One region of the Pseudarthrobacter sp. MDT1-22 genome, then DNA from elsewhere that is predicted to be linked to it. Evidence: riboswitches for the same ligand, from Rfam matches in the RefSeq annotation. Region 1 holds a riboswitch; each other region holds the start of a gene.
What was found. Region 1 has a riboswitch for S-adenosylmethionine ahead of metX (homoserine O-acetyltransferase MetX). Riboswitches for the same ligand answer to the same signal wherever they lie in the genome.
Positions count from the first base shown of each region.

Region 2: another riboswitch for S-adenosylmethionine. It lies ahead of ACX80M_RS04515 (aminotransferase class V-fold PLP-dependent enzyme); the one in region 1 lies ahead of metX (homoserine O-acetyltransferase MetX).
Region 3: another riboswitch for S-adenosylmethionine. It lies ahead of ACX80M_RS13135 (DUF1737 domain-containing protein); the one in region 1 lies ahead of metX (homoserine O-acetyltransferase MetX).

Region 1 covers NZ_JBTNDK010000004.1:88,622-94,793, reverse strand. Annotated here, with positions in the region: gene ACX80M_RS05110 (histidine phosphatase family protein) at 1-640, opposite strand, end outside; gene ACX80M_RS05105 (CPBP family intramembrane glutamic endopeptidase) at 809-1,588, shown strand; gene ACX80M_RS05100 (VOC family protein) at 1,693-2,331, opposite strand; SAM riboswitch class IV at 2,540-2,654, shown strand; gene metX (homoserine O-acetyltransferase MetX) at 2,667-3,782, shown strand; gene ACX80M_RS05090 (hypothetical protein) at 3,880-4,410, opposite strand; gene ACX80M_RS05085 (winged helix DNA-binding domain-containing protein) at 4,424-5,662, opposite strand; gene ACX80M_RS05080 (SGNH/GDSL hydrolase family protein) at 5,726-6,172, opposite strand, start outside.
Region 2 covers NZ_JBTNDK010000003.1:246,484-252,655, reverse strand. Annotated here, with positions in the region: gene ACX80M_RS04530 (fluoride efflux transporter FluC) at 1-393, opposite strand, end outside; gene ACX80M_RS04525 (metal-dependent transcriptional regulator) at 394-1,107, opposite strand; gene ACX80M_RS04520 (class I SAM-dependent methyltransferase) at 1,139-1,897, opposite strand; gene ACX80M_RS04515 (aminotransferase class V-fold PLP-dependent enzyme) at 2,019-3,458, opposite strand; SAM riboswitch class IV at 3,494-3,607, opposite strand; gene hisN (histidinol-phosphatase) at 3,767-4,579, opposite strand; gene rsgA (ribosome small subunit-dependent GTPase A) at 4,632-5,747, opposite strand; gene aroA (3-phosphoshikimate 1-carboxyvinyltransferase) at 5,731-6,172, opposite strand, start outside.
Region 3 covers NZ_JBTNDK010000015.1:65,132-71,303, reverse strand. Annotated here, with positions in the region: gene ACX80M_RS13145 (acetyl-CoA C-acetyltransferase) at 77-1,273, shown strand; gene ACX80M_RS13140 (hypothetical protein) at 1,282-1,656, opposite strand; SAM riboswitch class IV at 1,914-2,029, shown strand; gene ACX80M_RS13135 (DUF1737 domain-containing protein) at 2,043-2,312, shown strand; gene ACX80M_RS13130 (rhodanese-like domain-containing protein) at 2,309-2,722, shown strand; gene ACX80M_RS13125 (O-succinylhomoserine sulfhydrylase) at 2,719-3,927, shown strand; gene ACX80M_RS13120 (methyltransferase family protein) at 4,043-4,552, shown strand; gene ACX80M_RS13115 (DUF1905 domain-containing protein) at 4,464-4,805, opposite strand; gene ACX80M_RS13110 (LysR family transcriptional regulator ArgP) at 4,890-5,792, opposite strand; gene ACX80M_RS13105 (LysE/ArgO family amino acid transporter) at 5,862-6,172, shown strand, end outside.

The DNA.
Region 1 (6,172 bases):
GCGCATCCAGGACGGTCTCGTCCACCCGGCGGTCCACCCACTGGCTGAACGGAATATCGAGTTCGTACTTGCCCAGGTCGGTGCGCAGAAGGGTCCGCACCGCGGCATTGTCCGGGTTGTTGAGTGATTCGAAATACTCCACCGACCAGTGGAACCAGCGCATGCAGAACAGCCGCATGGTGAGCCCGTGGGTCACCAGCAAGGTGTTGGGGGCGTAGTCCGGCTTAGACCAGTGGCGATACAGCGTCTCCATGAACGACGAGATCCGGTCGTAGACGTCGGAGCCGGATTCGCCTTCCCGGAACCGGTAGAAGAAATGGCCGTAGGCGTTGCGGAGTTCCTTCTGGTCCTCGATATCGCCGGTGATCTGAAAATTGGCCCAGTCCTGCTCACGGAGGCGTGGCTCTTCGATCACCCGTTCCGTGAGGCTGCCAAGGTTGAGTGCCTCCAGGGTCTGGTGCGCCCGCAGGTACGGCGATACATAAACGCAGACCTGGCGGCCGTCCAGCTCGCGGCGGATCCGTTCGCCGGCCGCCGTGGCCTGCGCCAGGCCCAGGGGAGTCAACGGAATCCGGTAGTCCGGGACCCTGTTGTAGATGGACGTATCGACATTGGCCGCGGACTGGCCGTGCCGGATCATGAAGATTTTCCCTGGCGCGCTCATAAGCCCCAAGCATAGGTGCCGCCCCGAGGATGCTCTCTCACTTTTGGTGCGTTTTCGGCGGACGCTCTCTCACTTTGGTCAGCCCCGGCGAGCTGGCCACCCCCGAATCAGCGAAGAACCAGAAACTACAGGCAAGATGGAACCATGTTGGTTCCCTCCCGCCGTCGGCTGCGGATTGAAGTCTGGATTGTGCTGGGTCTGTCCCTGGGGCAGTCCGCCGTCTACTCGGTGGTGCAGCTGCTGGACAAGATGACGCATGCACCGCTGGCCGAAGGCACGTCCACGCTGAACCGGTCACAGAGCCCCCGCGAATACTTCGATCTCACCTACCAGCTGCTGGACATCATTTTCGCCCTCGTGCCCGTGCTGCTGGTCATCTACTTCCTTACGGACCAGCGGCAATCCGGCGCCGGAGTGAGCCCCCAAGGCTGGTCCGCCTTCCGGAAGCTGGGGTTCAACTTCGCCCGGCCGGGCCGTGACCTGCTGCAGGGCTTTGGCCTCGCGGCGCTGATCGGGATCCCGTCGCTGGGCCTCTACGCAGCGGGACGTGCCCTGGGGATCACCACCGCCATCATCCCCAGCGCGCTCGACTCATACTGGTGGACGGTTCCCGTCCTGATCCTGTCCGCGCTGCGGCACGCCATCGTGGAAGAAGTCATTGTGGTGGGCTACCTCCTGGACCGCTTCGGCAAGTTCGGCTGGAGCATGCCCCTGGCCATCTTCACTAGCTCGATGCTCCGCGGCAGCTACCACCTTTATCAGGGCTTCGGGCCGTTCATCGGCAACGCAGTGATGGGTGTGGTCTTCGCCTGGCTCTACACAAAGACCAAACGGGTGATGCCGCTGGTTATCGCACACGCGCTGCTGGACATCGTTGCCTTCGTTGGCTTCAGCCTCTTTGGCAGGGCTGTGGGCCTGGGCTAAGGGGGTTTGTCCGGCTCAGGTCCAGCTTAAAAGGGATTCGGCCGCCATCGGTGGGTGGCATCATTGGCACCCGCTGATGGCGGCCGAAGCTATTGAACGTGCAATCAGATGGTGACTGCTCCGGTAGCGGTTTCGAAGGTTACTGACAGGATGCCCGGGGTTCCATGCGGAGCCACCCAGTCAACGGCCACATCCTCCAGCGGCTTCTCGACGGGCTCGCCCAGCCATTCCGTCACGCGTTCGGCGGAACCGGCTATGGTCAGGCAGCTCATCTTGACGTTGCTCTCATAGGCGTTGGACGGGTGCAAGGCGGGGTCACCCTCCCACTTGAGCATGTACGGGACCTGAGGGTCCGCGATCAGGCCCAGGATGCCGATCTGCTTCCAGACCAGCTCGCGGCCGTCCGGGAACTTGCGGTTGCCGTTGACGGCGGCACGGCCCAGGCGGTCTTCGAACGGAGCGAGGTCGTCCACCTCGACGCACCAGCCCATCCAGCCGCCGCCGGCTTCGGATCGGGCCCGGACAGCCTGCCCGAAGGGAGCCTTGTCCGATGCCGGGTGGTTCAGGACCTCCACGACTTCCAGGTATTTATGGCCCGCGAGGGGAATAATCATGTTCCGGGTTCCAAACCGGGGGTGCACGCCACCCTTCACGGCTTCAACGCCAAGGGCGGACGAGATACGTTCGGTGGTGGCAACGAGGCCATCTTGTTCACAGGCGTAAGAGACGTGATCCATGCGCATGCCATCATCTTGGCACTTTGTGATCCGGCTCTCAGCTAAGGGTAGCCTTACCGGAATCCTGATGCGTCAGGAGTGGACATTTCCGGGCGGCCAAGGGTGCGGCGGAGCCCAACAAAGACGCGGCAGGCCAGCCGCAGTAGGGCTCCCGCGAAGTCACAACCAGTCACACGCTTAGCAATAGACCGGGGCTGTTCGTACACTCGAAGCAGGTCATGAGTGCCAGCGACAGCCCCGGCTTGCTGGCCGGCAACCCTCTTTTGCGGCGGGGTGCCCCGGGTGAGGACCTGGCCTGCCGGTCAATTGACGGTGGGCAAGCGCGTAGAAAAGGTCCTTCCATGACGATTACGATTTCCCGTACCGCAGAACCCGGGAACGGTGTGGTCCGTTACGCCAGTATCGGCGGACTCGAGCTCGAAGCCGGCGGATACCTCCCGGAAGTCACCCTCGGCTATGAAACGTGGGGAACCCTCAACGCGGACGGCTCCAACGCCGTCCTGATTGAGCACGCCCTGACCGGAAGCACACACGTGACGCGCGGCGACAGCGACGAGCCCGGCTGGTGGGAACAGCTGGCCGGGCCGGGTGCGCCGGTGGACACGGACCGGTTCTTTGTGGTCTCCATCAACATCGTGGGCGGCTGCTACGGCTCCACTGGGCCGTCCTCGGATGCCCCGGACGGCAAGCCGTGGGGGTCCCGCTTTCCGTTGGTAACGCTGCGGGACACCACCGCGGCCGAGGCCAGGCTGGCTGACCAGCTGGGAATCCCGAGCTGGTACGCCGTGCTGGGCGGTTCCATGGGCGGCGCGCGGGCCCTGGAATGGGCGGTCACCTATCCGGAACGGGTTCAGCGGTGCGCCGTTATCTCGATCGGTGCCGCCAGCACCGCCGAACAGATCGCATTCGCCCAGGCGCAGACGCTCGCCATCCGCCAGGACAGCAATTTTAACAACGGCGACTACTACGGCGGTCCGCTGCCGGAGGACGGACTGGCCCTGGCACGGCGCATCGCGCACATCACCTACCGCTCCGCCGAGGAATTCCATGGCCGCTTCGGACGGTCGGCCCAGCACCCGGAGTCGCCGTTCCAGGCGGCAGCGCTGGGGGAGCGGGGCCGCTACCAGGTGGAAAGCTACCTGGACCACCAGGGCAAAAAGCTGGTGCGGCGCTTTGATGCCAACAGCTACATCGCCATCACCGACGCCCTGATGAGCCACGACGTCTGCCGCGGGCGGGGCTCGCTGAACGAGGCCTTGGGCCGGGCCACCGCCAGGTTCTTCGTGGCTGCCGTGGACAGCGACCGGCTGTACTTCCCGTCCCAGTCCCGTGAGCTGGCTGACGCCCTCCCGGGCGACGTGGACGTGCACGTTATTGAGGCCCCGATCGGCCACGACGGCTTCCTGACCGAGATCGGCCAGCTCGGCGTCCAGCTCCGAGACACGTTCCTGATCTAAGCGCCAGGGGACACTTGAGCCCCTGCCCTTAAACGCGAGAGGACACTTGAGGCCCTGGAATCAGGGCCTCAAGTGTCCTTTCGCGCTGACTAAGCGATCAGCCGTTCATGATGTCGGAGCGGCGCTTCATGTAGTCCTCCATGGCCAGCTCGCCGTTGCTGTACTGCTGGTCGAGTTCGGCCAGCTTGCGGGCACGGTATCCCTGCGGGCCCGACGGCGGCAGGGGAATGCCGGGGGCGGCAGGCTGCTGCGGTGCTTCCGCGCGCTGCTCCGGCACCGGCTGGCCGTTGGGTTGCGGCTGGCCGTACGGCGGGAACTGCTGATCCGCAGAAGGAATCGGCTGCATGGGCGGCAACGGCTGGCTCGGTGGCAGGGGCTGCGGGCTCATGATCTGCCGGAAGCCGCCACTCATGTAATCCTGCTGCGTGTAGCCGTCACGGGGCTGCTTGTTCTGCGGCCCCGGGTACTGATCGCTGCCCGGGTACTGCCCGCCGCCTGGAAACTGCTCGGGGTAGCGGCCGGAAAAGCTCTGCTCCTGATTCCGTTTGTTCACGGATTTCCGGTACATCCGCATCGCCATCGGTATCACGAACGACAGAATGATGATCCAGAAAAACAAGCTGTTCACGGTGTAGCGCCTCTCATATGTGTCCTTCCAGCTTAACCCCGGAGCCCACACGCGCGGCCGGGATCCCCAGGAAGGCCCCGTACCGGTCCACGGCGTCCTGCACGGCATCTTCCGTGGCCCGGTCCGCGGCAGCGGACAGCCGGATATCCAGCTCACAGCGGCCGGAGAACATGGTGTGCCGCCAGCAGCCGGCCATCCGCCCGTCCAGCAGCACCACATGCATCGGATCCCCGGCGACCGGGAACGCCGGAGCGCTGCCGCCCAGATAGTGCCGCGTTGCTGAATAGCCCATCACGTATTCGTCGTAGCACTGGATCAGGTCGATCCGCGGTCCTGCCGCGGCCGTGGCGTTGCCGGCCTCCGAACCGCCCTCCGCGCCGGCGTCGAAATAATGCTCGACGCCGTCAATCACCAACGTTGCCAGCGTTTCGGGAGCAGCCGCCAGGGTCTGTTGGAGGCCGAGGCGCACGTCGGCCATGGTGAGCCCGGACCAATCGGCGCAGTCCTTGACGGTGGCCGGACCGCGGCTGGTGAAGTAGCGCCGGACGAGCTCGCTGAGCGCTTCGGCCCGGGTGGGAGGCCCGGGCGGGCCGGCAGGTACACGCTCGTCAAAAAGGGCGTAGGTCTGCTTCAGGGACCCGCCCCGGCTGCGCACTGGCGACCCGCTGGTCAGGATTCCGCTGATCTCGGCGTGCATGATCAGGTAGGCCAGCTGGAAGCCGGTGGCCGCGAACCCTTCGTCCTGCAGCCGCGAGGCCAGCTGTTCGCGGGTCAGGTGTGAGCCGCCCCGGACGGCTTCGGCCAGGACCTGTCCGCTCCGGTCAGCGGCGGCGGCATCAATCCCGGTCTGCCGGGACATGCCCGCGTTGCCCTGGTGAAGCCGCGGCGCGGACAAGGCCGTCAGCCAGCGAAGGTCCTCGCGGTGCACAAAATGCCAGGTGGGCCGCAGGATATGGGTGCGCAGGATGCGCCCGTCGGACACCGCCTCCTCCACCTCCGCGGCTGTGGCCACCGAAGTCGAGGTGGCAGCAACCCGGTGAGACGGGGCCCCAACGGCAGGTCCAAGACTGCCGGTCCTTTGCGCCAGGCTCCAGCGGGCGTAAGGAAACTCCTGCGCCTGGACAGCCAGCAAGTGCCGGACGGCGTCCTCCGGGGCGCCCAGGCCGGGCCCGCGCAGCCGTTGGGCGTGAAGCCGCCGCCGCACTACCTCATCCGGATCCATGCCCGTCCGGGGGAGCTGTCCCTGGGTCACGCCGGGCCGCCGGTCACGCCGGGCCGCCGGTCACGCCGGGCCGCCGGTCACGCCGGGCCGCCGCTAGCGCCGGGCGTCGGTGGTGCCCAGCGGCCCCTCGCCGGAACCCAACGGAACGCCCGGGCCGAACACGGGTCCCGGCGTCGGGCGTTTTGCGGTGATTCCGTCGCCGGAGGAGCGGTGGCGCAGCCGCCGCACCACCCACGGGACAAAGTACTCGCGGGCCCACACCAGGTCCTCGGAGCGGGCTGTCCGCCACGTGCGGGTGGGCAGGGGCTTGGGCCGGAGAGGCTCGAGCGTGTGGTCCACGTTGAGCGATTCCAGCACCATGGCGGCGATGGTGTGGTGTCCCAGCGGCGAAAAATGCAGGCGGTCTTCGTCCCACATCTGCGGATCGTTCAGCTGCTTGAGCGACCACATGTCGGCGATGATGGCGTCATGGCGGGCGGCCACTGTGCGGAGGTTCTCGTTGTAGATGGCCACCTTGCTGCGGATCCGTCCCAGGACCGA
Region 2 (6,172 bases), on a different contig from region 1:
GAGTAGCCGTCCGGTCCGCCAGCCACCGGCCGCGCCGCCCAGTCCCAGCAGCAGGGATAGCCCCAGGTAGGCGATCCACACGGGATGTTCGCCGGCCCTGGACAGCTGGTCACTCGAGAAAACGACTGCTGAGAACGTGGTGAACGAGCCCAGGAATCCGGGCCCCAGGCCGGCGCGGAGCCAGAATGCCGTCTGCGGCCGGGCCATCCAGACCGTAGTGAGGGCAGCCAGCACAAAACTTCCGGTGACGTTGATGGCCAGGGTGGTCCAGGGCATTGCCCCCACGGTTTCCGGAAAGGCGAGTCCCAGCCCGTACCGGAGTTCCGTTCCGGCGAGGCCGCCTGCCGCCACGGCCAGCCAGGCCCGCCAGTGCGGAACGCGGGCGTTCGTCATTCAGCTGCCGCTGAAGGTGCAGCCGGTATGGGGGTGGTCACTGTGGACCCAGAGCGCCGCGGTGACTTCATCCGCGAGATCGTAGTCCCGCTTCCTGCCGGCGTTGCTGATCCGCACCACCAGCGCTCCGCCAAACGGCTTACGGCCCACTACCTCGACCTCGTCGTCGAGGTCGATTTCCTCGGCGGAAAGATACCGCAGCAGATCAGGGTTCTCGTCGCTGATACGGGTGATCCGGCCGGTGTGCCCGGGATCGAGTTCGCCGAGGAGGTGGGCCTCGGGCAGGCGCACGGTGCCGTCCGCGGCGGGGATCGGGTCACCGTGCGGGTCACGTTGCGGGTTGCCCAGTTTTGCCGCCATACGCTCAATAAACGTGTCCGACACCGCGTGCTCCAGCAGTTCGGCTTCGTCGTGGACTTCGTCCCAGCTGTAACCAAGCTCCTGCACCAGGTAGGTCTCAATGAGCCGGTGCCGGCGCACCATGGACAATGCCAGCCGGACCCCGGAGTCTGTAAGGGTGATGGCGCTGTATGGCTTGTGGTCCACCAGGCCCTGGTCCTTGAGCTTGCGGACCATCTCCGAGACCGAGGAATTGGCCACCCCCAGGCGCTGCGCGAGCTGCGAGGACGTGATGGGTTTGTCCTGCCACTCCGTGAAGCCGTAGATGACCTTGACGTAGTCCTCGATCGAGGAGGAGGGCGCGCTGGTCTTCACGTTCCCAAGCCTACCCGGTGGTCAGCGCCCGTCACGCCTTCGTGGCCCGCCACGTCAAAGTCAGGTACGGCAGGCTGATCTCCTCTTCGGCGGCGTGCCCCAGGTGTTCGTGCAGGTACCAGTCGAGGTTGGCGAGGACCTTGCCGCGCGTGGCTTCGCCGGCGCGCAGGTAGTAGCTGCGGGACTTCGTCAGTTCCATGATGTCCGCCGTGCTGAGGCTGTCCTCCCACCGCGTCACATGGCTCTCGAGGCCTTCAAACTCCGGCCCCACCACCGGGCGGAACCCGGGCTTGTAGACGTCGCCCGCGTGCATGATGCGGGACAACCGGTGCACCCACGGAACGGACGTGTCCAGCTGGTTCCAGATCAGCCCCAGAGTTCCGCCGGGCCGCAGGATCCGCGCCAGTTCGGTGCTCGCCTGCAGCGGATCGCACCAGTGCCAGGCCTGCGCCACGCTTACGACGTCGAACGAGGAGTCAGCGAGTCCCGTCGCCTCTGCCGTCCCCTGCGTCGCGTCCGCCGCCGCGTAGTGGGCCCGCAGCTGTTCGAGCATGTCCGGCGACGGATCCACGGCGGAAACCGCCAGGCTGCGTTCCAGCAGAAGGGCGGTGAACTTGCCGGTTCCGGCGCCCACGTCCACGGCGTCCGTGGCCCCGGCAGGGATCAGCCAGTCCGCTGAGTCGGCAGGGTAGCCAGGGCGTACGCGCTGGTAATGTTCGCCGCCGTCCTGGAAACTCTGTCCGAGTTCCAGGCGGCGTCCGTGCTCAAGTCTGGGGCCACCCCGTGCCACGTGCGGCCTCCTTCAACTGTGCCCATCGGTATCCTTCGAATTTACCGCATGGGCCGCAGCCGCTGGGGCAGGCGGCAGTCAGGCAGCGGTCAGGTCAGGAACCAGGGGAGGAAAGCGTCAGTCAGTCGTCAAGGCACGGAGCTGCGCCGGCGGTGCCCGGGGTGTTGGGAGCCCAGTGAGGGTACGTGCGGGAGTCGTTGGCCGGAACCCAGCGGCCCGCGTCCACCACGTAGTCCCAGCCCAGGCCGGTCCGGCGGAGTTGCTCCAGGCCGGCAAGGAGGCGCTGGGCATCCTCCAGCCGTGAGCCCACGCCGAAGCTGGCCCGCAGGGAACCGGAGGGAAGGCCGAGGCGCTTGAGCAGCGGGTGCGCGCAGAAGCGGCCGTCCCGGAGGCCAACGCCATGCTCGGCCGACAGGTACGCGGCCACAAGCCCGGCGTCGTACCCTGCCACGGAGAAGTTCACCACGCCGATGGTGCCCGCTTCAGCGTCCGTGTCCGAGAAGATCTGGTGCACGGTGACGCCGTCGATCTTCCCGAGCCCTTCCACCAGGAATGACCTGATGGCTGCCTCGTGGGCGTGCCAGCGGTCGTGGTCCAGGGACGCGATGACCTGGGTGGCGCGGGCCAGGGTGGCCGCGCCGAGGACGTTGGGGGAGCCGCCCTCGTGCCGGGCCGGACCGGTGGCCCAGCTGACGCCGTCGAGCCTGGCCTCGCGGACGGCGCCGCCGCCGGCCAGGTGGGGCGTGCCGGCGTCGAGCCAGTCGGTGCGGCCCACCAGGACGCCGGAGCCGAACGGCGCGTAGAGCTTGTGCCCGGAGAAGGCGAGGTAGTCGACGTCGTCGGTGCTGATATTGATGCGCCGGTGCGGCGCCAGCTGCGCGGCGTCCACCACGATCCGCGCTCCGTACTCATGGGCGAGGGCGGCCAGGGCCTTGATCGGGAGGATCTCGCCGGTGACGTTGGAGGCGCCCGTGACCGCGAGGAGGCTGACGTTGCCCTGCTCAAGTTCGGCGCGGAGGACCTCGATGGTCCCCACGATGGTGTCCGCGGCGACAACGCTGCGGTGCGGGACTCCCTGCCACGGAAGCAGGTTGGCATGGTGTTCGATGTCCAAGTAGAGGACATCGCCATTGGGCCGTCCGTCCGTCGCCGGCAGGCAACCCGCCAGCAGGTTCAGCGAGTCGGTGGTGTTCCGGGTGAAGATGACGGAGTCGTCCGGGCGCCCGCCCACAAAGTCGCGCACGATGTCCCGGGCGTTCTCGTAGACGGAGGTGCTGATCTGCGACGCGTAGCCGGCGCCGCGATGGACGCTGGCGTAGAACGGCAGGATCTCGTTGAGGTAGGCCGACACGACGGAGAGGGCGGGAGCGGATGCGCCGTAGTCCAGGTTCGCGTACCGGACATGGCCGCCCTGGATCAGCGGTGCCTGGATTTCCGCCCCGGTGACCGCAGAGAGGGGGCGCCCTGCAATAGCGGCGTCATCGTGGATCAGCGCAGTGGCATTGGCGGGGGCGGCGTTGCTGGGAGAAACAGTGTTGGGGGAGACAGTGGCAGTTGTCACGGAGACCTCACTCTAGAAGGACTCCCGGTAACGGGAATCCGCGCTTGCCGTGTCCATTCCGGACCGGCCTGGTCGTCACCCGGGGCACCCCACCGCGAATGGAGGGTTGCCGGCCAGCAAACCGGGGTTTCGCGCTGGCACTCGTGACCTGTTAAGAAGCGTAGAACATCCGCCGCTGCAGAAAGGAAGCTCGGCCCAATGTTAAGGACTTTGTTACGCGCGTTTGAGGAACAGCCTCATTTGTCGAAGATACGACGGCGGACGCCCCCTTGAGGAGGCGTCCGCCGTCGATAATTCGAAGAAAGTGCCTAGAGGAGATCGTCCAGATCCGGGTTCAGCCGCTTGAGCACCTCTGAGTGCAGGATGGAGTTCGTGGCCAGGGCGTTGCCGCCGAACGGCCCGTCCTGTCCCTCCAAGGAGGTGAAGCGGCCGCCGGCTTCCACTACGATGGGCACCAGGGCAGCCATATCGTACAGGTTCAGTTCGGGCTCGCAGGCGATGTCCACGGAACCTTCGGCCACCATGCAGTAGGACCAGAAATCGCCGTAGGCGCGCGTGCGCCACACGTCCTCGGTCAGGCCCAGGAACTCATCCAGGTTGCCGCGTTCCTTCCAGCCGCCCAGGCTGGAGTAGGACAGGGAGGCATCCGAAAGTTTGGAGACGTCGGAGACGCGGAGCCGCGTTGCGGCGGCGAGGGACTTGCCCATGTACGCGCCGGAACCCTTGGCGGCCCACCAGCGTTTGCCCAGCGCGGGCGCGCTGACCACTCCCACCACGGGTTCGCCTTCGTCCACGAGGGCGATCAGGGTGGCCCAAACCGGGACGCCGCGGACAAAGTTCTTGGTGCCGTCGATGGGATCAATGATCCAGCGGCGGGAGCCATGGCCCGAACTGCCGAATTCCTCGCCCAGCACGGCGTCGCGCGGACGCGAGCGGGACAGCTGGCCGCGGATGGCTTCCTCCGCGGACTTGTCCGCGTCCGTTACCGGCGTCAGGTCCGGCTTGGTCTCGATGCGGAGGTCCAGTGCCTTGAAGCGGCTCATGGTCTGGTCATCCACGGAATCTGCCAGCACATGGGCAAGGCGCAAGTCATCGTTGTAGCTCGAAGCGGGTTGGATCATGGTTCCAAACTACCGTCTCAGGGCCGCAGTGTTGGGGACATCGGCGTCCCGTCTAGCCGATGCTGCCGAGTTCCTTGGTTTCCTGGCCCACCAGGCGGGGATCCGTGCCCAGCAGCCGTCGCAGGGACGCGAGCCGGGCCGGGCCGGTGGGGCCCGCGTGGCCGGCGGACACCCAGGCATCCACGCCGCAGTTGACGGCCGCGGTGTTGTGCTTGCAGCCACGCTCGCAGGCATCCGTACCCGGCTCCAGGTCCGGGAAGGACCGCAGGATCCGGTCCGGGTCCACGTGGGCCAGGCCGAACGAACGGATGCCAGGGGTGTCGATGATCCAGCTTCCGGCGGGAGCTCCGGTCAGCTTCAGGGCTAGGGCCGACGACGACGTGTGGCGGCCGCGGCCGGTCACGGCGTTCACACCACCGGTGGCCCGTTCGGCCCCGGTGAGCGCATTGACCATGGTTGACTTGCCCACGCCGGAATGACCCAGCATCACCGAGACCTTGCCCTCGAGGTACGCGCGGAGCTGCGAAACTGCGTCACTGTCCAGGCGGGCCGAGAGGCCGTCGTCGGAGCGGGCATCGATACCTGAGGCTTCGGAGTCCGACGTGCGGCTGATGATCACCGGGAAGTCCAGGTGCTCGTAGTTGGACAGCAGTTCCGCCGGATCCTTGACGTCCGCCTTGGTGACGAGCAGCAGCGGCTCAATGCCGGCGTCGTAAGCGGCCACCAGGGCGCGGTCGATGAAGCCTGTGCGCGGCTCCGGGTTTGCGGCGGCCACCACCACCACCAGCTGATCGGCGTTGGCCACCACCGCACGCTCGATCGGATCAGTGTCATCGGCGCTGCGGCGCAGCAGGGTCCTGCGGTCCTGGATCCGGACCAGGCGGGCCAGCGTGTCGGGTTCGCCGGAGACATCTCCAACGAGGGAGACGAAGTCGCCGGCAACCACGGGGGAGCGGCGGAGTTCGCGGGCCCTGGCTGCGATGATGATCCGCTCGTCGCCCGAGTCTTCGCCGACGACGGCGGTGTACCGGCCGCGGTCCACGGTGATGATGCGGCCCGTGACGGCGTCGTCGTGGCTGGGGCGGTCCTTCGTGCGCGGCCGGGAGCCCTTTTTGCTGGGCCGGATCCGGACGTCGGACTCGTCCCAGGAATCAGTGCTGCGTGCCACCAGTGGGGCCTTCCGCGCGCTTGTCGGCAGCAGCGCCCTGGGCCAGCATGTCGGCCCACATCTGCGGGAATTCCGGCATGGTCTTAGCAGTGGTGGCGATGTCCTGGACTTCGATGCCCGGCACCGCGAGGCCGAGGATGGCACCGGCGGTGGCCATCCTGTGGTCCGCGTAGCTGTGGACGACGCCGGCGTGCAGCTTTGCCGGGCGGATTACCAGGCCGTCGCTGGTCTCCTCCGCGTCGCCGCCGAGGCGGTTGATTTCTGTGACCAGCGCGGCCAACCGGTCCGTCTCGTGGCCGCGAAGGTGCGCGATGCCGGTCAGCCGTGAAGGTCCGCTTGCCAGGGCGCAGAGGGCCGCCACAGTAGGGGCGAGTTCGCTGGTTTCGTCAAAATCCGCACCCTTGATCTCTGGCCCGCCCGTGACG
Region 3 (6,172 bases), on a different contig from region 1:
GCGCCACCTCACCGGCCCTCACGGTTCGCCTAAGCTGGCCCCAAGCACTCTTGAATCCGCAATCGAAAGGCACCCCATGAGCACCGACGCTCACATCCCCGTCATCCTGGGCGGCGCACGGACCCCCTTCGGCAAGTTCCGCGGCGGCCTCTCCGGGCTCACCTCCAGCGAACTGGGTGCCCACGCCATCCGGAACGCTCTGGAACGGTCCGGTGTGGCGCCGGAACAGATCCAGGCCGTCATCGTAGGCCAGGTTATCCAGGCGGGTGCTGGCCAGGGACCCGCCCGGCAGGCCAGCCTCGCCGCGGGCATCGGCTGGGACGTGCCCACCGTAACCATCAACAAACTGTGCCTGTCCGGCCTCACCGCGGTGATCGATGCCGCCCGGATGATCCGCGCCGGCGAGGCTGATTTCATTGTGGCGGCGGGCCAGGAATCCATGACCAACGCCCCGCACCTGCTGCCCCGGCTCCGCGGCGGCGTGGCCATCGGCGATGCGCCGCTGCTGGATTCACTGAACTTTGACGGCCTGCAGGACCCCGTCTCAGGCGAACTGATGGGCTCCGCCACCGACGCCGGGAACGCCCGCCTGGGCATCAGCCGCGAGGACCAGGACGCCGTCGCCGCCCTTTCGCACCAGCGGGCGGAGGCCGCCCGGGCGGCCGGCATCCTGGCTGAGGAGATCGCTCCGGTGGAGGTCCCGCAGCGCCGGGGACCCGCCGTCGTGATTGATGCCGACGAAGGCATCCGCGCCGGCACCACCATCGAGACGCTGGCGGCACTGAAGCCCGCCTTCTCCAAGGATCCGGCGGCCACCATCACCGCCGGTTCTGCCTCCCCGCTGTCAGACGGAGCCGCAGCAGTGGTAGTGGCCAGCAAGGCAGCTGCGGAAGCGGCCGGCCTCAGCTGGATCGCGGAAATCGGCAGCCACGGCCAGACCGCCGGACCGGATGGATCCCTGCATTCCCAGCCGTCCCGCGCCATTGAGCGAGCCCTGAAACTCGAAGGGCTGACCATTGACGACGTGGACCTCATTGAGATCAACGAAGCCTTCGCCTCGGTGGTGCTGCAGTCCGCCACGGACCTGGGGATCGACGCGGACAGGATCAACGCAGACGGCGGCGCCATCGCCCTGGGCCACCCGGTGGGCGCCTCGGGGGCCCGCCTGGTCCTGCATCAGGCACTCGCGCTGAACCGGCGCGGCGGCGGGACAGGCGTGGTTGCGTTGTGCGGCGGCGGCGGCCAGGGCGACGCCCTGATCCTCAAAGCCTGACGCCAGGTTCAGCCTCCGGGTCCAAGGATCACCAGCGGCACCAAGCGTTCCGCGCACGAAACCCGGACCAGTTCCGGTTGCCCCTGAGCCGCCCGGTTGTTCACCCCTGTGTCGCCGCACCAGTCCAGGTTGTACGGGTAAGCGGTAACCCCGGCCTTCCCGGGAGCCACGCCAGCCGGGACGGTGAACACGAAAGTGAAGCCGCCGTCGTCGGACATGGGAGCGAGCTCTTCAAACACCGCGGTACCGGCCGCATCCTTGACCGTCACCTGGACCTGTGCGTTGGTGCCATAGCGGGCATCGCAAGTGGTATCCGGGGCGCTGACGGTGACCTGGTCGCCGGGTTTGGCGGCGGCAGGCGAGACGGAAAACTCGGGCGGCATGCAGGGCGGCGGTGCGAAAATGTTCCGGCAGCTTGTCACCCCCACCAGCACCGGCACGGCGCACAGCGCACAGCGTCACAGCCAATACGCGTGCCCAGGCGCCCGTCAATGAACGCCCTCGAAAGTTCCCCATGACCCGATTGTCCCGTCAGCGCCGGCGTTACGGAAGCACGGCGGGATTACGAAAAACGCGTTGATTACGGAACATGACGTCGGCGGCGGTGCGGCCGGGCGGGCCGGATGTTACGTTTTTGGGGAGTAATGAGAACCGGCGCCAAGCCCTGACTGGCCGGTCGGCAACCCTCCCTTTCGCGGCGGGGTGCCTCAGGTGAATACTCGGCATATCGACCCATTCGAGCTGCAAGCGTGAAAGAAGGAGTTCCGTCGTGTCTGACGCACCCGCCCCCGCCCCCGCCCCTGAAGAGAAACTGTCGTACCGGCTTGTCACCGGGCCGGATGACAGGTCTTTCTGTGAACGGATTTCCACTGCCCTGGCCGAAGGGTATGTCCTGCACGGAAGCCCGGCCGCGACGTCCAACGGCGGCCAGGTGATTGTGGCCCAGGCACTCATCCTCCCGTCGGCCATCGCCACCGCTGATGCGGCCGTCGCCTCCGCCGTGGATGACCTCGATTTCGACGGCGAGGGCCACGCATGAGCTACGCCGGAGACCTCACCCCGCAGCAGGCCTGGGCCAAACTCGAACAGGGCGCCATTCTGGTGGATGTCCGGACCGAAGGTGAATGGGCCCACATCGGCATCCCGGACACGAAGGCCACGGACAACGATCCCCTGTTCATCCCGTGGACGTTCCCGGGTGGCATCCCGAACCGGGATTTCATCACCGACCTGACGCAGCAGGCCCCGGTGGACGACGGCACTGAACTGGTGTTCCTCTGCCGCTCGGGCCAGCGCTCCATCGCCGCCGCCATCGCCGCGACGCAGGCCGGTTTCACCTCCTACAACGTCCTGGAGGGTTTCGAGGGCGAGCCGGACCGCTACGGCGAGCGCACCGTCAACGGCTGGAAGAACCGCGGCCTGCCCACCAATCTGGGAATAGCCAAGTGACCTTCAACCCAGACGCCGCCAGCTGGAGCGCCGAGACGCAGGCGGTGCGCGGCGGGCTGGACCGCACCAACTTCCAGGAGACCACCGAGCCGGTCTTCCTGAACTCGGGCTTCGTCTACGAGTCCGCTGCCGCCGCCGAGCGCGCCTTCACCGGCGAGGACGAACGCTTCGTCTACTCCCGGTACGGCAACCCGTCCGTAGCCACATTCCAGGAACGCCTCCGCCTGCTTGAGGGCACCGAAGCGTGCTTTGCGACGGCGTCGGGCATGTCAGCCGTGTTCACCGCACTGGGCGCCCTGCTGGCGGCCGGGGACCGGGTGGTTGCCGCGCGATCGCTGTTCGGCTCCTGCTTTGTGATCCTGAACGAGATCCTGCCGCGCTGGGGCGTGGAAACCGTGTTTGTTGACGGCCCGGATCTTGAGCAATGGCGCGTCGCGCTGTCGGAGCCCACCACGGCCGTGTTCTTCGAGTCGCCCTCCAACCCGATGCAGGAAATCGTGGACATCGCCGCGGTCAGCGAGCTGGCACACGCCGCCGGGGCCACCGTCGTCGTCGACAATGTCTTTGCCACTCCCCTGCTGCAGCGCTGCGGCCAGCTGGGTGCGGACGTGATTGTGTACTCCGGCACAAAGCACATCGACGGCCAGGGACGTGTCCTGGGCGGCGCCATCCTGGGCACCAAGGAGTTCATCGACGGCCCGGTCAAGCAGCTCATGCGGCACACCGGCCCGGCCCTCTCCGCGTTCAACGCCTGGGTGCTCACCAAGGGTCTCGAAACGATGGCGCTGCGCGTGAACCACTCCTCCGCGTCCGCGCTGCGGCTGGCCGAATGGCTCGAACAGCAGCCGGCCGTCAGCTGGGTCAAGTACCCGCTGCTGAAGTCTCACCCGCAGTACGAGCTCGCCGCCAAGCAGATGAAGGCCGGCGGCACCGTCCTCACGTTGGAACTTGCGACGACGGGTGGCCGCTCCGGCAAGGAAGCCGCCTTTGCGCTGCTGGACGCCTTGCGGATCATCGACATCTCCAACAACCTGGGCGACGCGAAGTCCCTCATCACCCATCCGGCCACCACGACGCACCGCGCCATGGGCCCCGAGGGCCGCGCCGCGATCGGGCTCAGCGATGGCGTGGTGCGGCTGTCCGTGGGCCTGGAGGACGTGGACGACCTCATCGGCGACCTGGAGCAGGCCCTGAAGCACATCTGATCGGCGCAGATCTCATGCGTGCGAACGGGTGGCGCGAAGGGACAGTTGAGGCCCTGTTTCTTGCGTCTTTTGGAGCCTCAACTGTCCCTTCGAGCTTTGAGGCGGGGAAGACCATATGAATACACCCCCGGACTGGGGCCGGCTGCTTTCCAACATCCCGCTGCCCGAGCAGAACCTGGCGGGAATCGCCGTCGGCGTGGTCCTTCAGCGTTTGATGCCGCTCCGGCTCGGCGGGCCACACTTTCTGGTACGGACCATCGGCGCTGCATCGTTGGCGACGGGTAGCGCAATCGTCAGCTGGGCGTTGCTGGCTGCCCGGAACACCGGGTTGTCCCGGCCAGATGCGTTGCTAACCGCCGGGCCCTATGCGCACTCGCGGAACCCGATGTACGTGGGCTGGGCCCTGGCGCACCTGGGAATTGGGCTGCTGCGCGATGATGCCTGGACGGTGGCGGCCCTCCCGGTGGCTTCCGTGGCAGTGCACCGCGGGGTGCTTGGAGAAGAAGAGATCCTGGCGGCGTCGTTCCCGGTGGAGTTCAGCCAGTACCGCTTGTCTGTTCCCCGGTACGTGCTTCGCCTTCGCCGTGCATGGCGAGCCGGACTGCCACGTCATCCCCGTCGCTGATGCCTGCCGCATCCCTGGCGGCCTTCTTGACGGGCAGCAGGTAGGAGCTGCTCTTGCTGTCCGGGAAGACCGAGGTCTGCCAGCTGTAGCCGGAGATTTCCGCCGTGACTTTGACCGAGCCGAAGCCCCTCCGGAACACCGCGGCCTCTTCCCGGAGGTCGTCGGCGACCTCGACAGGGAGGGTAAGGAAGTGCCAGCCGGATTCGTCGGGATAGCGCCACAGTTCGGCCCGGAATGAGTACAACGACGTCACGGCCTGAGTATGGCATGCCGCGTTGCCGGACGCATCTCCTGTCGGGGCCGGGCCAGGCGAATGACGCGTGAGGCAAACGCCGGCTCAGGCGAGTGGCTGGCGCAGCTGCCGGGAGGCCGTCTCCCGGACCGCGGCGGTCAGCTGGTTGAGCACCGGGGAGTCGATTTTCCAGCGCTGCCAGTACAAGGACACGTCAACGGGGCTCGCGGAGGCCAGCTCCACGAGGGCGCCGCTGCGGAGGTCTGCCAGGCACTGTTGCTCCGGCAGCAGCCCCCATCCCAGTCCCAGCCGGATGGCCTGGGCGAACTCGGCCGACGACGGCACATAGTGCCGCGGCGCGGTCAGTTCCGCGCCGGTCATCGTGCGGAAGTACCCGTCCTGCAGGTCATCCTTTCGGTCAAAGTCCACCACCGGGGCCTGGCTCCCTGCAACAAGTTCCGGCCCGTCGGGCCACCAGCGCCGGAGGTAGCCGGGACTTGCCACCGCACGGTACCGCAGGGAACCCAGTGGTTCCACGCTGCAGCCCTGGACCGGTTCCGGCGTTGCGGTTACCGCGGCCATCACCGATCCGGTCCGCAGGAGCTGGGTGGAATGCTGCTCATCCTCCCTGCGCAGTTCGAAGCACGCGCCGAGGTCCGGCGGAAGACTTGCCAGCGCAGGCATGAACCAGGTGGAGAGTGAGTCCGCGTTCACCACCAAGGGGATGGGCGCCGTCGGGCGGTCCCGGCTCCCGCCGAGCTCCTGCTGGGCGTCCCATTCGAGCAGCCGGACCTGCCGGGCGAACCGCAGGATGGCTTCTCCGGCGGTGGTGGGGCGGACGGGGTTGGTGCGCTGCAACAGGATCTGGCCGGCCGCGTCCTCCATCGCCTTGAGCCGCTGGGAAATGGCCGACGGCGTGACGTACAGGCTGCGGGCCGCCGCCTCGAGCGTCCCCTCGTCCACGACGGCCGCGAAGGTCCGGAGCTGCTCGAACTGGAACATCTTCATTAGCTTTCCTTAATAGAGCTTATAATATTTAGCTGGAGTAATCCTATGTCCGCCCGTACGTTGGAGGATATGGATCTGACTGCATTTCTAGGCCCCGCCGCGCTGGGCTTCGGCACGGGCCTCGCCCTCATCGTGGCCATCGGCAGCCAGAACGCTTTTGTCCTCCGGCAGGGCATCCGCGGCGAGCATGTGGCCGCCGTCGTCCTGGTCTGCAGCGTCTCCGATGCGCTGCTCATCGCTGCGGGCATCGCCGGAGTGGGGGCGCTGCTCCAGTCGAGTCCCGTGATCGTAGACGTGGTCCGGTTTGCCGGCGCCGCCTTCCTGGTGGGCTACGGCGTTATGGCGGCGCGCCGGGCGGTTCGTCCTGGAGCACTAACGGC